One region of the Methylophaga sp. UBA4204 genome, then DNA from elsewhere that is predicted to be linked to it. Evidence: riboswitches for the same ligand, from Rfam matches in the RefSeq annotation. Region 1 holds a riboswitch; each other region holds the start of a gene.
What was found. Region 1 has a riboswitch for cyclic di-GMP ahead of B3182_RS11065 (hypothetical protein). Riboswitches for the same ligand answer to the same signal wherever they lie in the genome.
Positions count from the first base shown of each region.

Region 2: linked by a shared signal. The riboswitch ahead of B3182_RS07080 (VPLPA-CTERM sorting domain-containing protein) and the one ahead of B3182_RS11065 (hypothetical protein) in region 1 are both predicted to bind cyclic di-GMP.
Region 3: linked by a shared signal. The riboswitch ahead of B3182_RS00650 (hypothetical protein) and the one ahead of B3182_RS11065 (hypothetical protein) in region 1 are both predicted to bind cyclic di-GMP.

Region 1 is NZ_DFTU01000077.1:30,397-35,805, forward strand. It holds gene B3182_RS11050 (OmpG porin family protein) at 1-853, opposite strand, end outside; gene B3182_RS11055 (polysaccharide biosynthesis/export family protein) at 892-1,443, opposite strand; gene B3182_RS11060 (hypothetical protein) at 1,566-2,069, opposite strand; cyclic di-GMP riboswitch class I at 2,112-2,190, opposite strand; gene B3182_RS11065 (hypothetical protein) at 2,346-2,864, opposite strand; cyclic di-GMP riboswitch class I at 2,894-2,975, opposite strand; gene B3182_RS11070 (hypothetical protein) at 3,186-3,710, opposite strand; cyclic di-GMP riboswitch class I at 3,739-3,824, opposite strand; gene B3182_RS11075 (hypothetical protein) at 4,147-4,671, opposite strand; cyclic di-GMP riboswitch class I at 4,700-4,784, opposite strand; partial or broken gene B3182_RS11080 (hypothetical protein) at 5,021-5,409, opposite strand, start outside.
Region 2 is NZ_DFTU01000048.1:55,713-61,121, forward strand. It holds gene B3182_RS07070 (glycine cleavage system protein R) at 1-187, shown strand, start outside; gene B3182_RS07075 (PFL family protein) at 198-1,571, shown strand; gene B3182_RS07080 (VPLPA-CTERM sorting domain-containing protein) at 1,645-2,250, opposite strand; cyclic di-GMP riboswitch class I at 2,266-2,343, opposite strand; gene B3182_RS07085 (hypothetical protein) at 2,466-2,945, shown strand; gene B3182_RS07090 (bifunctional diguanylate cyclase/phosphodiesterase) at 3,350-5,409, shown strand, end outside.
Region 3 is NZ_DFTU01000005.1:36,240-41,648, forward strand. It holds partial or broken gene B3182_RS00635 (methyl-accepting chemotaxis protein) at 1-914, shown strand, start outside; gene B3182_RS00640 (winged helix-turn-helix transcriptional regulator) at 1,237-1,509, opposite strand; gene B3182_RS00645 (zinc-dependent alcohol dehydrogenase family protein) at 1,648-2,658, shown strand; cyclic di-GMP riboswitch class I at 2,952-3,038, shown strand; gene B3182_RS00650 (hypothetical protein) at 3,055-3,705, shown strand; tRNA gene B3182_RS00655 (tRNA-Arg) at 3,838-3,914, shown strand; gene B3182_RS00660 (DUF502 domain-containing protein) at 4,150-4,773, opposite strand; gene dsrE2 (sulfur carrier protein DsrE2) at 4,808-5,272, opposite strand; gene B3182_RS00670 (sulfurtransferase TusA family protein) at 5,277-5,409, opposite strand, start outside.

The DNA of each region.
Region 1 (5,409 bases):
GATTAAGTGAACGTGATAAGGAAAATGTCAAAGTATTTAATTCACCAATATAATTTGCCGAAAAATCAAATAACGATCCTGAGCTTCTGTCTGTTTGTCTTGGCCCACCAAAAAGTGATTGCGTTTCACTGTCAGATGTTCGATATCCTACTTGTCCTGAAAATGACCAACGTTCACTCATTAGATAAGTACTGGTTACACTTAGGTTATAGCTGTCATATTCTGATTCAATAAATTCTGATTGAGATTCGTATTGTGCATAAGTTAGTGCCAGCCCCCCGGTCAAACGTTCTGACAAATTGCGCCGCCAACCTGTTGTTAAGGACCTCGTCTCATTATCGCTAAAACCGCTTGTATCATAAGTTCGCTCGTTATAATTAAAACTGGTATAAGCAAAGTCACGTTCATTAAATTGATATTGATAGCTTGGTGCCAATGATTTTGATGTTACCGTTGCATTAGACGCAAAATCACCGGTATCTTCATCAGCAATAGAGCGTTGAGCTCTTTCAGCATAACTTGCTGTTAAAGCATAAGCACTGCGTTCTGTATTATAACTACCCGTTAAATTGGCAAAAGGATCCTGGCGATCCAGCTCACTTAAACTAGTATATCTTTCTACCCTGTAACCGGTATTAAGTGCGACTGTTGAGTTTTCGACAGAACGAGAAAGTAATAATGTCGGTGCAAGTTTGGTAACAAAACTGCCCTCTTTATCTTCTTGTAACTGAACATTGTCATCATAACTGAATGTTGGAGAAAAATCGGCACCAATAATGTATTCGGCTGAACTGGCGATATTGGATTGGAACATGCTTGCTACCAAAACCGACATAATAATTTTTATTTTCATGCTGACTCCATTTTGGTGTCGATAATTATTATTCCTCATTAAGGAATAATAATGACATCACCGCTTTCAAGCAGCACGTTAGATTCAAGTGATTTGCCTTGTTTAATATTTGCGTAATAGACCGGAATGATTTGCTGTTTCATTCCATCTCTACGCAAAATGATAATGTCGTTTTCTTTCGCATAAGTCGTAAGTCCACCAGCCAAACTCAAAGCTTGCATTGCATCAAGCGGTTGACTCATTCCAAAGGAGCCGGGAGTCTGGACTTTACCTAGAATATGTACAGTGTTACCTGAAACCCGATTTACGGTAACGTTAACGACTGGATCCGAGATATATTCTGAAAGTTTTTCTTTAAGTTCGGTTTCTACTTCAACTACCGTTTTATCTTTCGCGTTTATTTGGCCAGCTAAGGGAAACGAAATAGTACCATCTGGAAGAATAACGACTTCTTTCTGCAGGGCATCTTCATTCCAAACTGAAATGCTTAACATGTCACCTGCATTAAGTGTATAAGGTTCTGAAGCATGAACAACTGTTCCAATCGAAAGTGCCGCTAATAGCAACACTGCATTTATCAATTTATTCATTATTCTTCTCCATGTTTATAAATTACTTTCGCTTCGGATGATAACACGTTATTTAAGCATAAAAAAAGGGAGCATTTCTGCTCCCTTATTTTAACTGGATATTATTATTGAATTAATCAGTTTTACGCTTTTGATTTAGCACGTAAACGCAGTCCCAATAGGCCGAATAAGGCAGGTGCGAAGAGAAAAAGCGCTGCTGGAATAGGCACAGCCGATACTGAAACATCATATTTCAGCTCATCAGAAGAAGCACTAAAGATATCCAAACCATAGTTTATACCAGTCATAAGCGTGGCGGTAAATGAGTAATCTGAGATGAGATTAAACTGATCGATAACAGCACCACCCATCTCAAATAACGATACGGTAGCTGAACTTAGATTTGCTTCTGGATTAAATGACCATACAATTTTAACGGGTGTATTTTGATCTGTAGATAGATCAAAAAATGATGACCAGTTGGTGTTTGGCTCATCTACCGTTCCGTGGCCTAATACAACATCGTTGTTATTTAAGCTAACTTCTTGCGTAGCACCTGATGATCCGGCGGTGGTCAAATTTAAGGTTGCTGCATTTACACTAATTGAGAAAAATAACGTCATAAAGAAAAGCATCGCTTTTTTCATAAGTCGCTCCTTTAAGGGGTTTGATTTATAGATTAAGTTAAGCAATGCAACCCGGCGATCTTACAAGGTAAGACCCGTGGCTTTCCGCCCCCGCCTCACAACAGGTTTGGCTATTGATAGGAAAGAAGAAATCCTTTCCATTGTGAAAACTTCCCAGCTTTTTAAGGAAGTTAATTTAACCATAACGTTTTTTATTCAGTTTGTACAGAGTCTTTTCTGACAAAAAATATATAAAAAAGGGAGCTTCAAGCTCCCTTTTTATTTCTCCTAACCGTTTCAGCCTGCAGTCATCTTGGCTCTACGACGCAAGCCAATCAATCCTAATAAGGCGGGAGCGAATAAAAATAATGCGGCTGGTACAGGCACTTCTGATAATGAGGTAACTGACACATCATATTTTAATGCATGTGATGTAGCATCTAAAATATCCAAACCGTAAGTTTTACCTGCTGACAATATGGCCGAAAAAGTAAAATCGCCCGTTATATCGTACGTTTCTGTAAAACTACCATCTAATGCAAAAATTGCTACAGTAGCAGAAACCAGATTTCTCACTGGGTTAAATGACCATTCAACATCAACCGCAGTATTTGTATCTGCTGTGACGTTAAACATTGAACTCCAATTTGATCTGGAGCTTTCAACAACACCACCACCTAAAACAACATTGTTCTTATTTAAGGTGACTTGCTGTTGGGATGCCCCATTTGAGCCCTCAGCTGTTAAATTAAGAGTTGCTGAGTTTGCACCAGCAGAGAATAAAAAGGCTATACATAATAGCATCGCTTTTTTCATAGCAATTTCCTTCTAAGTGAAAAAATAAGCAATGCAGCCCGGCCATCTTTAGTCAATTAAAGATCCGTAGCTTTCCGACCCTGCCTCACGACAAGTTTGGCTTTATATTGAAGATAGAAACAGAATTGTTTCTAAAATTGAGACTTTCTTATATTCCTGAAAGTTCAGTTACAGACTAACAGTTTTTGTGGATTTTTCAAATCAGGTAGGTAAATCGCAGATGCAAAATTTTAGAGTCTTTTGATGATATTGAGCCCCACAAAGAAAAGGGAGCCGAAGCCCCCTTTCCTTGAACCAACAATATTGTTAACTCATTTGTTACTATGCAGCAGCTGTTTTCAGTGCTTTACGACGTAAACCGAAAAAGCCCATCAATGCTGGAGCAAATAACCATAATGCAGCTGGTACTGGTACTGCAGAAATTGACAGGTCGTATTTCAGAACATCTGATGTGGCATTAAAAATATCAACACCAAAGAATGATCCCGCTGTCAAAATAGCAGTAAAGATAAAATCACCAGTGATGTTAAAAATAGTTGGCGCACCAACATAACCACCACCAGGGCCAGTCAACAGACCAAAGGCCAATTGAGCATTACTCAAGCTGTTAGTTGGGTTAAATGACCACTCAACTTTCACCGGTGTATCAACATCAGTTTGAACATCAAACAATGATTCCCAAACTCCTGAATTAGCAACAGTACCACCAGCAAGAACTGTACTGTTGTTATTCAGATCAATACTTTGAGTAGCACCTGAAGAACCAACTGTTGATAATGTCAGTGTAGCGGCATTAGCACCAACTGAGAACAATAAAGCTATACAAAATAGCATCGCATTTTTCATAATAATTTCCTTTAATTGAAAAATTAAGCAATGCAACCCGGCCATCTTCATAATCCAGCCAGAAGATCCGTGGCTTTCCGACCTTACCTCACGGTAAGTTTGGCAACAAAAACAGAAACAACATTGTTTCTGAACTTTTTATCTCCAAGAAATATCTCGGTGATGATTAAACACTACTACTTCATTTGCATGATTGAAATTGTACTATGGTACTAGTGACAAATTTATTGCAAAAAAATTATATATTTCAGGCTGATTATAGCTGATTTTCTTTTTCTCACAATATCCATATTTAATGAACTTTATAACAATATTCTATTGGTTGTCCCACTTCATGCTGTGAATAATAGCTAACTGAATCAAGTACATAACTGCAAAAAAAGGGAGCCGAAGCTCCCTTTTCTTAAAACTAACAATATTGTTAACTCATTTGGTGTTATGCAACCACTGTTTTCCGTGCTTGACGGCGTAAACCGAAGAAGCCTAACAGTGCTGGTGCAAACAACCACAATGCAGCTGGTACTGGTACTGCAGAGATTGACAGGTCATATTTCAAAATACCTGAAGTGGCATTAAGAATATCTACTGCAAAATATGAACCTGCAGTCAAAATGGCAGTAAAGATAAAGTCACCAGTGATATTATAAATAGTTGGAAAACCAACATAATTACCACCAGGGCCAGAAATCAGACCAAAAGCCAATTGAGCTGAATCCAAGCTTGTTGAAGGATTAAATGACCACTCAACTCTTACAGGAGTATCAACATCAGTTGTAACATCAAACAATGATTGCCAAGAACCTGAATTAGCAACAGTACCACCAGCAAGCACAGTGCTGTTGTTATTTAAACTGATTTCTTGAGTCGCACCATTTGATCCGACAGTTGATAAACTCAATGTAGCCGCATTAGCACTAACTGAGAACAATAAAGCTATACAAAATAGCATCGCATTTTTCATCGTAATTTCCTTTAATTGAAAAATTAAGCAATGCAACCCAGCCATCTTCAAATAATACCTGAAGACCCGTGGCTTTCCGACCTTGCCTCACGACAAGTTTGGCGATTTAAAATAGGAACCATTTTCGTTCCCAACAAATAAAGCCACTTAGAAACAGCTCTCAAGTGACGGTTGAACAATACTGTTAATTTGTTACAAATAATGAGCCCTGCGACACAAAATTTAGCTGGATTAACTCAAATGTTTAATCAAATGTGAATTGATTCACAGTGTTTACAATGGTTTTGCAAATTAAGGAAAGGAACAAAGCTCCTTTCCTCAAGTAAGCAGGAAATCAATACGTTTAAAATTAAGCTGTAGCAGATTTAAGTGCTCTACGACGTAAGCCGAAAAAACCCATTAATGCTGGAGCCAGTAACCACAATGCAGCTGGAATCGGAACAGCTGATGGTGAAATTGACAGGTCATACTTCAAGATATTTGAGGTTGCGTTCAAAATTGCAACAAGATATGTCGTACCAGCTGTCATGGAAGCATTGAAAATAAAGTCACTACTGATATTAAACATTTGTAATGGGCCACCAACTTCACCAAAAGCAAGTTGGGCGGAACCAAGGCTAGTAGTAGGGTTGAATGACCATTCAATAACTACGGGTGTATCAGCATCTGTAGTTGCGTTAAAAGCTGAACTCCAAAGGCCGCGAGCAGCAACAAAACCACCGGCAAGCACAGTGCTGT
Region 2 (5,409 bases), on a different contig from region 1:
TCAGGCGATTTTCAAAGGCGGTAAGAATCCGATGGATAATCTGATGGTGTTTGAAGTTGATGTACCGCGTTCAACCATCATGCAGGATTTGCGTGATGCACTCCATGAAGTCGGCCAGAGACTGGATATCGAAATTGATACGCAACATCGCAAGATCTTCGAATCCGTGAGCAACATCAGTAATTAAGGAACCTCTCATGCTCAACGAAAAAGACATTATTTCAACTTTGATGATGGTGCGGGAACAAAACCTGGATCTTCGCACCGTCACTGTTGGCATCAACCTGACCGATTGCGTCAGTCATGATCTGGAAACATTCAAACGTAAAATTTACGACAAAATCACCCGTTATGCTGGCCAATTGGTGGCTTCCTGTAACCGCATTGAAAGACGCTACGGTATTGAAGTTGCCAATAAACGGATTTCTATCAGCCCAATCGGTGTTGTCGGTGCACCTTTCAGTTCAGAACAATTAGTTGAGGTCGCCGTAACGCTTGATAAAGCGGCGCATGAATTGGGTGTGGATTTTATTGGTGGTTTTACTGCTTTGGTAGAGAAGGGCATGAGTAAGGGCGATCAGGCTTTGATCGAAGCCATTCCACAGGCGCTGACGGAAACGCAACGAATCTGTTCATCCGTCAATGTGGCCAGTACGCGTGCCGGTATCAACATGGACGCGATTCTCAAGATGGGGCAAATCATCAAACAGGCTGCAGAACTCACTGCAGACGATGATGGCCTTGCTGCTGCAAAATTAGTGGTCTTTGCCAATATTCCTCAGGATGTACCGTTTATGGCCGGTGCTTATTTAGGTATCGGTGAAGCAGATGCGGTTGTCAGTGTTGGTGTCAGTGGTCCCGGTGTAGTAAAAGCGGCTTTGGAAAAAGCCTTGGCTGAAGATGAAAATATGGATCTGAGCCGTGCGGCGGATGTCATTAAACAAACAGCAGCCAGACTGACACGTGCTGGTGAGTTGGTGGGCCGTGAAGTGGCACAATTACTCAATCTGCCATTTGGTATTGTCGACTTGTCGTTGGCACCGACACCGAATCGTAATGACAGTGTCGGAGAGATTTTTGAAGCGATCGGTTTGCCAGCTTTTGGATCACCTGGCAGTACCGCATTTTTATCCATGCTCAATGATGCAGTGAAAAAAGGTGGTGCGTTTGCCAGCTCACATGTGGGTGGTTTAAGTGGTGCGTTTATTCCGGTTTGTGAAGATTTGACCATTGCTGAGTCGGCTGCAAACGGCACCTTGAATCTGGAAAAACTCGAAGCCATGACGGCAGTCTGTTCAGTTGGCCTGGATATGGTGGCTTTACCTGGAGATACTTCAGCTGAAATGCTATCCGCGATTATTGCTGATGAAATGGCAATTGGTGTGATTAACAAAAAAACCACAGCAGCAAGATTGATTCCAGCGCCTGGCAAAAAAGCAGGTGATATTGTCCGGTTTGGTGGTTTGTTGGGTGAAGGCCCAGTGATGGCTGTCAATATGGGGAATCAGGAAAACCGCTTTGTGCGACTAGGCGGACGTATTCCTGCTCCGATTCAAAGCTTGGTCAATTGATCATCTTATGCTAACAATTAAAAAGCCGTGACAGAAACTGTCACGGCTTTTTTAGATAAAATAAGCGTCAGAATTACTGGCTTTTCGCTCTTCTACGCATTGCTAAAAAGCCCATCAAACCTGAACCAAATAACCAAACTGCTGCTGGTATTGGAACGGCTGAAACCCGGATGTTATCCAGCATCGCTCCAACATTATCCCCCCCGAAGTTTCTAAAAGATAATTTATCCCCATCAACCAAATCAACCAGGAAACTATAGGTATGCCAATTTTCATCCCAATCCAAGAGAAGATGATTAACAAGTGCACCTGCTCCAAACAACACCGAAACTTGGTCAGCAGGACCATTACGTTGATTACCAGATAAATCAAAACTCACTTTGTATTTTCCTGCAGAAAAACCATTTTTAGAAGACAAAATTCCTGCGTCACCAGTTGAGCCGTCCAGATCTACGCAAAAGCTACCAACTGAACAAACGATTCCCCATTGATTACCGTTTTTGATCAAATCAACCGTACCGTTTGATACATCCCAATTAACGAAGCTGTTATAGTTTAAGACAGAACTCGCCTGACCTTCACCTTCAAAGCTATCATATAGGCTATCAATGGTTGCAGCAAAGGAAACTGGAGCAAAACATAATGCAGATATTGCTAAAATTTTTGTTAAGTTTTTCATAGATATATCCTCAATTTTTGTAGTTCAGCAATCTCAACTTTGAGACCGGAAACTTTCCGTCCTTAATTCGCATTAAGTTTGGCAAAAATTAAAAATAAATGTGTCTTATAAAGTTCGACACAGATTCAAAATAATCCTTATTTAGACGTTTTTTAATTGTACTTTGGTACAAATACACTTAATAAATCACTTACGGTTAGTCCGGTAACTTATTAATGCAAAAACTCGTTGTACAAATTATTATCTTTCAGTGGGATAAATCTCAGCTTTCTGATGCGCACAAAAAAGCAAGGGCAGGATTACCTGATCGCTATCCGCTAAAATCCTCCTCTTCTGTTTTGTCTAATAAGCAAATATTGCTTGATAAGCATGGGGATGATATTTCCGGAAATCGCATTCGCTATCAACTGACAGATGATTATTTTTTAATTGATCGTTTTCGTGTTGGTTTAAAAGTCAAGACAGTGGAGTTCAAACCACGATTACAGGCCGATGAACCACCGATATTACTTACTTCGCTCGAAGAAGGGTGGGTACAGTGTCAGTACCAGTGGCGCTACCGGATGGATGAAGGCGGTTATATTTACTGGCTTTATGAAAATGTGATCGTAAATGTCTGCTTCGCAGAAAAAAACGATCCAGGTGTTTTTGTAAACTCACCTCCCGCCCAACGTTTTACAACTCTACTGACCTGACTCATCAAACGCTCACAAAAACCATAAGACCACTTGCTTTTAGTTCATGCTTGAGGATGAGATGGAGAGCACAGGTTTTTGGAGAATAAATCTCTATAATCGCATTAAATTTCTACGGGACAAATTATTTTCTTTCCTTGGAGTCAATATATTACGACCAAGGTAAAAGTCCCTGGTTTTAGTGAGAATTATCCCTTGTAATGAAAAGGTAATATGCCTAAGATGCCCCGGCATTTTAAGATCGTTAAAATCAATTAACAGTTCTGTTTAAATATTTTTAATTGCCTGTTATGAATCAGTAAGTCCTTGAAATTATTTCAACTTAATCGCTAAGTAAAAACAGACGGGGTATTGACCATCTATCTAATGACCACCTCAGCCAAAACAAAGCCAAAAAGCCTCTCGTGAACAGCTATGTAGCCGATACCTCACCGGTTGCCATAGTGAAGTTTTGTCTGCAGTCTGAGCGGCAGATAGCAATTCTCGACAGTACAGCTTCCATCGTTGATATTTTTGGTTTTACCGCAGCACAAATTATTGAAGATTCCTCGTCTGCATGGATGAGCATTGATTCAGATGATCGTGGCATTATTCTGCAGAAAATGGCTGAGTCAGCTCAAACGATGCAACCTCTGAATCTGGGTTGGCATGTGTTACACCCTCAGAAAGGTAAGGTTTTAGTGGATTGCAAAGCCATGCCTGAAGCGGATTCAGAAAACGGAATGGTATGGCATGGCTATTTTCAAAATATCACCGACCTGAAACGTACAGAGCAGGAAAATCAGTCTCATTTGTGGTTTCTTGAATGTCTGGATCAGGTCAACCGGGCTATTCAGGGCACCAATGATCTTGAGCAGATGATGAGTGATGTTCTGGCAGCGATATTGTCGTGTTTTGCATGTGACAGAGCATGGCTTTTATATCCTTGTGATCCAGCAAGTGCCACTTGGCATATCCCCATGGAGCAGACCACTCCTGACTACCCTGGTGGTCTGTCTGCTGGAACAGATTTCCCGATGACCGAAGAGGCAGCCCGAGGTCTGGAAGCCTATCTGGCCAACAGTGAACCAGTAACGCTGATTACCACTATAGAAAGTCCTGATGCACCCGAATTTCTGAGAGAGCATCATATTCGCTCAATCATCGGTACGGCCATCTATCCAAAAACCGGTAAACCCTGGGTGTTTGGTTTGCATCAATGTTCGTATGAGCGAGAGTGGACTAACGACGAAAAACGTTTATTCAGTGAAATCGGTCATCGTTTATCTGATGGCTTGACCAGCTTGCTGATATATCGTGAACAACGTGAGAGTGATGAACGCTTTCGGCAGGCGTTTGAATTTGCTGCGATTGGAATGGGGGTGTTGTCCTTGAGTGGGCAGTGGTTAAGAGCCAATCATTCCATTTATGAAATGTTCGGCTATTCCGAAACTGAACTACTGCAAATGACCTATCAGGAAATGACCCATCCCGAGGATTTGCATAAAGGACAAGCGGAGCTTGATCGGCTGATTGCTGATCAAATTCCCTATATGCAGATTGAAAAGCGCTATCGTCATCAAAATGGGGACTATTTCTGGGCAAGACTCACAACCAGCATTGTCAGAGGAAGAAACAACCAGCCGCTGTATTTAGTTTCGCAGATAGAAGATATCGAAGAGCGTAAAAAATCAGATCAAAGTATCGCCCTGTTAAATTTTGCTATCAATCAGGTAAAAGAATGCATTTATCTGCTGGATGGAAAAGGGCGCATCAGATATGTCAACGATGAAACCTGTCACACCATGGGATACAGCCGTGACGAATTAATGGCTATGTCCGTTCCTGAAGTTGACCCAGATACCTCTCAGGAGGTTTGGAACGAACATTGGCAAGAACTTAAACAAGAACGTTCCGTTCGTTTGGAAACTCGCCATAAAACAAAAAACGGCAGGATCATTCCAGTCGAGGTGAATGCCAACTATTTTGAGTATGGCGGAATTGGCTACAATCTGGCACTAACGCATGACATCACTGAAAGAAAAGCGGTTGAAATTGCTTTGCGGGAGCAGGAAGAACGTTTCCGGCAACTTGCCGATAATATTGAAGAAGTTGTATGGCTGACCGATCTTGCTATGGGGCATCTGCTTTATATCAGTCCAGCCTATCAAAGCATCTGGGGACGCAGCTGTGAAAGTCTTTATGATAAGCCGTCGTCCTGGTTGGAAACGATTCATCCTGAAGATATAAATAATGTCAGTCAGGCTGTTGTTCAAGGCAAGATAACTGGCGAATACGATATTGAATTTCGCATTATCCGCCCGGATAGCACCATTCGTCATATTCACCAAAGAGCCTTTCCGATATTGAATGAAGCGGGCGATGTGTATCGAATTGCCGGCACTGCCCAGGATATAACGGAACGGAAAGAGCAGGAAGCACATATTGAATATCTTGCCTATCACGATTCATTAACCGCTTTACC
Region 3 (5,409 bases), on a different contig from region 1:
AGCAGTTCGAAATGTTATCCAAAGTAGTAAGTAACACAAGTACAAGTGTATTGATCACTGATAAAAATGGGTTTGTCGAATATGTTAATCCCGGTTTTGAAAAGCTTTCAGGATTAACACTTGCAGAAGTAAAAGGTAAAAAGCCTGGAGTTTTATTACAGCGTGAACAAACTGATACAGACACAATTAAGCGGATTTCTCAAAAACTTAAAGCACGAGAGCCGTTTTATGAAGAGATTTTAAACTTTACCAAAGAGGGTGTGCCCTATTGGATAGTGTTGTCAGTGAACCCAATTTTCAATGAAAAGGGGGAACATACTGGGTTTGTTGGCGTGAGTTCTGATGTACGTGAAATTAAACGTCTGGTCTTAGAGCAAATCAACCAAAAAGATGCTATTAGCAGTCATTCGGCGGTGATGGAGTTTAATCAAAGTGGGCAGTTCATTTCAGCTAATCAGTTTACTTATGAACAATTAAACATTGTCGACGAAGTGCAAATGCAGTCTTTACTGGGAAATTTGAAAGATCATTTAGATGAGCCTCGCAAACAATTGATCGAAAAAGGTGAACCCACCGCGGTGATGATTAAACTGGCTCATCAAGGTGGTGAAGTAATTTTAGAGTGCATAATCTCAGCAATAACAGATTTAAACGGCAATATTTCTAAGTACATTGTGTTTGGTAGCAATGTCTCTTCTCGAAATAAGCTGGTGGCTGAAACTCATCTTTCTATGTCGAATGTGTTAAGTAAAATTCAAGCCACAGTAAAGACAATAAATGCAGTAGCCGATCAAACTAATCTGTTAGCGCTTAATGCAGCCATTGAGGCAGCAAGAGCTGGTGAAGCTGGACGAGGATTTGCGGTAGTGGCCGATGAAGTTCGCAACCTTTCGAAAAAATCGAATGAAGCAGCGGTTCAAATTGGTCAACTGATTAACGAAACTCAGTCGCATGTTGACGAGCTGGCTTCTTTTTTAAGTGAGTAATGTTTCTATACCGAAGAATAGTGTTAGCGTCAGCGCAAAGTTTATTCGTTCTCAGCTCAAATGCTTGTCCGACCCGTTAGGCAGGTGATCAAACACTCTAACGCTAGTGCAAATGACGTTTCAATTCAGATTAGGAAATCTCAAAAGCTATACCTAAATCCCTAATACTAATAGTTGAAACCCTGACGATTATAATTGCCGACAATGACCCTTTAGCTCAGATGAATTAGAGTGTACTCAAGCCGATTAGCTAAAGATCATTTTCAAGGGTCCAGTTTTTTAGTTCTTCAAGTATAGTCAGGGCATTCAATCCTCTAGCCGCAATTTTGTATTGGACCGCGACAGGTTTGCTTGAGATCACATCTCTGGTGATCAGTTTATTTTCTTCCATTGCCTTCAACCTCTCTGCCAGGACTTTTTTACTGGCCCCGGCAAGTTGTCTCGCAATTTCATTAAAACGCATGGGCTGATCTTTCAGGTGCCACAAAATGGAGCCTGTCCATTTATTACCGATAATTCTCATTCCCCTCTCAACTGGGCAAGGTTTATAACAAGTCTGGTCGTTTTCTCTCATAGTTATTTGTAGGTTACAAAAAGTTAACTGGTTGACTATTGTAACCTGAATGTTAGTTTGTATGTTTAGACAAACTAGAGAGCAGACATGAAAGGTAAATCAATTTTCGTCGAAGCGGGTGGTGGCTTTGATAAAGTTAGCGTAGAAGAAACAGAAACAATCTCGCCAGGTGACAGCGAAATTCTGGTCAGACTTCATGCTAACTCGCTTAATTATCACGATTATGCGGTCGTCAAGGGGCTCTGGCCTGCATCAGAGAAAAGAATACCTATGGCTGATGGTGCCGGTGAAGTAATAGAGGTGGGGCCAAACGTGACCGAATTTAAGGTCGGTGATAGCGTTGTGAGTACGTTTTTCCCTTCTTGGTTAAGCGGTGAACCAGTCGTTGATGGTTTCTCAACTGTTCCTGGCGATGGAGTAGATGGTTACGCAAGAGAATATGTCACGGCAAAGGCTGAAGCTTTCACCAAGTCACCCTCAGGTTGGTCTCATACAGAATCTGCGACGTTGACTACAGCAGCCTTGACAGCATGGCGGGCTTTGTTCGATTTTAATCAGCTCAAATCAGGTGATACCGTTCTTCTTCAAGGGACTGGTGGTGTATCCATTTTCGCTTTACAGTTTGCCAAAATGGCAGGCGCCAAAGTGATTGCCACTTCATCCAGTGATCAAAAACTCACTAGGTTGAAGGAGCTGGGAGCAGATCATGTGATCAATTATAAAAAAGAACCTAAATGGGGCTTTTTAGCCAGAGAACTTAATGATGGAAAAGGTGTTGACCACGTCGTTGAAATTGGTGGTGCTGAAACATTGGAGCAGTCTCTAAACGCTGTACGTATCGCTGGCCAAATTTCGTTAATCGGTATTCTTTCTGGACAGACTTGCGATATAAATATTGTGAAGACTTTTGTGAAACAGGTTAGGCTTCAGGGCGTCCTTGTTGGTAGTAGAGTCCATCAGCAGGAGATGATTAAAGCTATCGAGGTTAATCAGCTAAAACCAATTATTGATCGTACTTTTGCTTTAAAGGACATTGTCAAAGCATTTGAGTACCAAGAAACGAATCAGCATTTTGGTAAAATTTGTTTAGAGTTTTAAATGAAATAAAAAAGCCCCTGATGAGGGGCTTTTTTAATTTATTAGCCGCTCAATCCCCGACAGAATGCTTCAGAATTCGTCGGTCTAAAATAGCCCTGCTATAATTGTGGCCGATGTCCCTGTAGCTCAGATGGATAGAGCGTTGAACATTTATCTGTCCAAAATGAGAAGGATAGGGCTGGGATTACATTATTAGCTCTAATAATTAACATCAAAGATTTATTAATTAGTACTAAAGTACAATACTTTTTAATAAAATTTAGTGTAAGTTCGAAAGAGTGATCTAATCACGCTATTTATTATGCCAAACTTGGCGTGAGCCTTGGACGGAAAATTACAGCTGTGCTTTTAAGTAAAGGTATCAGGGCTGGGTTGCATACTTTAAGGAGTTCACCGATGAATAAGATGATAGCTACGATAATCTTCTCATTATTTTCTTTATCTGCTTTTGCCGCTACAGTCGACATTGATTTGAGTGGGGCTACCACTTCCACCCTTATTGATGCTGATGGGGCAAGTTTCTCACAAACTTTCACAGGTCAGACTGCATCTGGCTCAGCAATTTCAGGTTCCCCTACAGGGCCATTATCACTAACACCAAGTGGAACAATAAGAGTTGTCTCTTTTGATCCAGGTTGCACAGGTTGTGATTCTGGCAATTCACTTCTTACACCCTCAAGTTTTCAGGGCCCATTGTCGATTTTGTTTGATTTTAATGCCGACAGTTTTTCATGGGTGATGGGAAGCTCTGTTGCAGGATCCAATGTTGCTGCAGATTTATTTTCAAATAGTGGTAGTTTAATCAACACAGTACTAATCAGCATGCTGGAAGGGTACAACAAATACTCTATCTCCGGCTTGGGTGCTTTTGCAGGAATTACTTTTAGAGACAATAACGACCCAGCTGGAGTACGTTACATGGACATGTCTTACAATAGTGTTGTCGGAGTCTCTGAAGTTCCAATCCCTGCCGCCGCTTTCATGTTTGCGCCTGCATTGCTTGGACTCATGGGATTACGTCGAAGAGCAAAAAATAAAGTCGCTTAACTTTATTTCTTTCAGAAAGCCGTGATGATTAATTTCATCACGGCTTTTTTATTTGTATAACTTCCGTTCAACCGCCAATTGGTTTGTTTCGAAGTGAAGCCGATCAGCTTGACTGATATAATTGCGGCCGATGTCCCTGTAGCTCAGATGGATAGAGCGTCCCCCTCCTAAGGGGAAGGCCACAGGTTCGACTCCTGTCAGGGACACCAATAATAATCAATAGATTATTTTTGACTGGAAATGAATAATAGCGGGATAGTCATTCGCATACTCCCCATCAACTTTTAGAACCTTCATTTTTTCTGTAACAAATTTATCGATTTGTATTAGGTTTATCAGATTCAGAAAGTTGAGGTTGGGAAAGGAATAAATATCCCACTGGGTAATGGATACGGCGCAACTAAGAAAGTAATGACAATTCTTTACCAGTTGCCTTGTGAAAAATTATTTTTCAACAATGATTTTTGGTTGATGGCTTTCTGTTTCACTATCTGAAAGTCCTGCGGTCAGGATCCAGCGCATCGTGTCTTCATTCGACATTTCCAAAGACCGAACCTGATCTCGTGAAACGCAAATTGTATAGCCACCAACTTGATAGCTCATTGGCAGGTATATGGCGACCAGATTATTTTCCTGATCCTCCATGCCTAAAACATGGCTAACGTTATCCTTCACCAGAAAGCCAATCAGCTGAACCCCACCGATGGTGACAGCAACAGCATTGCTGAGACTTTCCTGCTGTTTCTCGCGAGAGAAAAAACGCGTGAAATCTCGTAATGCACCATGAATCGATTTCACCAGCGGAATGCGATCCAGGATGGATTCACCCATATCAAACAGTCGTTTGACCAGCCAGGCATTAACGGCAATTCCAATCACAAAAATTAACCCTATAGCCGCTAATAACCCAAGCCCTGGCCAATAAAAATCATAGGGTAAAATGGCAATCATTATCGGACGTAATGCACGCTCTGCTGTAACAGCCAACCAATAAATAAGATAAAGCGTCAGGGTGACGGGTAACGCTGTCGCCAAACCTTTTAAAAAAGTCTTCCAGACAAATTGCATAAAGCTGTTCCTATTCCAAACCGAATACGGTTATTCAGATGTATAAAGTTATATCGGCTTCGCTGGCAAATTCCAGAAAGGTGGCAGCGCCTCCATGACTGATTCCATCGATAAAATCTGAATTTTTAAAATCAAACAAATCGACAGTCATTTGGCAGGCAATTAATTCAACATCTGACTCCAGACAAATCTCACGTAATTCAGCAACACTGGCAACACCTTTCTTTTTCAATTTGCGTTGCATCATCCAGGTAGCAAAGGCTTCAAGCCCTGGAATAATTTGCACGATACTGGGGACCGGAACAGGCATGGGCATAGCAGGGTTGCCTAAAGGAGAGACTTTAAGAGACATATCTTTCTTAAGCAATTGCAAACCGTAAAAGGTAAAAAATATTTTGGCTTCAAACCCTAGCGCCGCTGCTGTGGAGGCCAGTAGAAATGGTGGATATGCACCATCTAAAGTACCTTTACTTGCAATTATGGCGAGTTTTTTGGCCATGCAGTCATACCCCTTTTTCGATGATGAAATACAATTTTCCGTCGACTTCTTCACTACTGAGTAGCGGATTACCAGTCATTTTGCAGAAGGCCGGAATATCTTTTAGCGCGCCAGTATCGGTACATATGAGTCGCAGT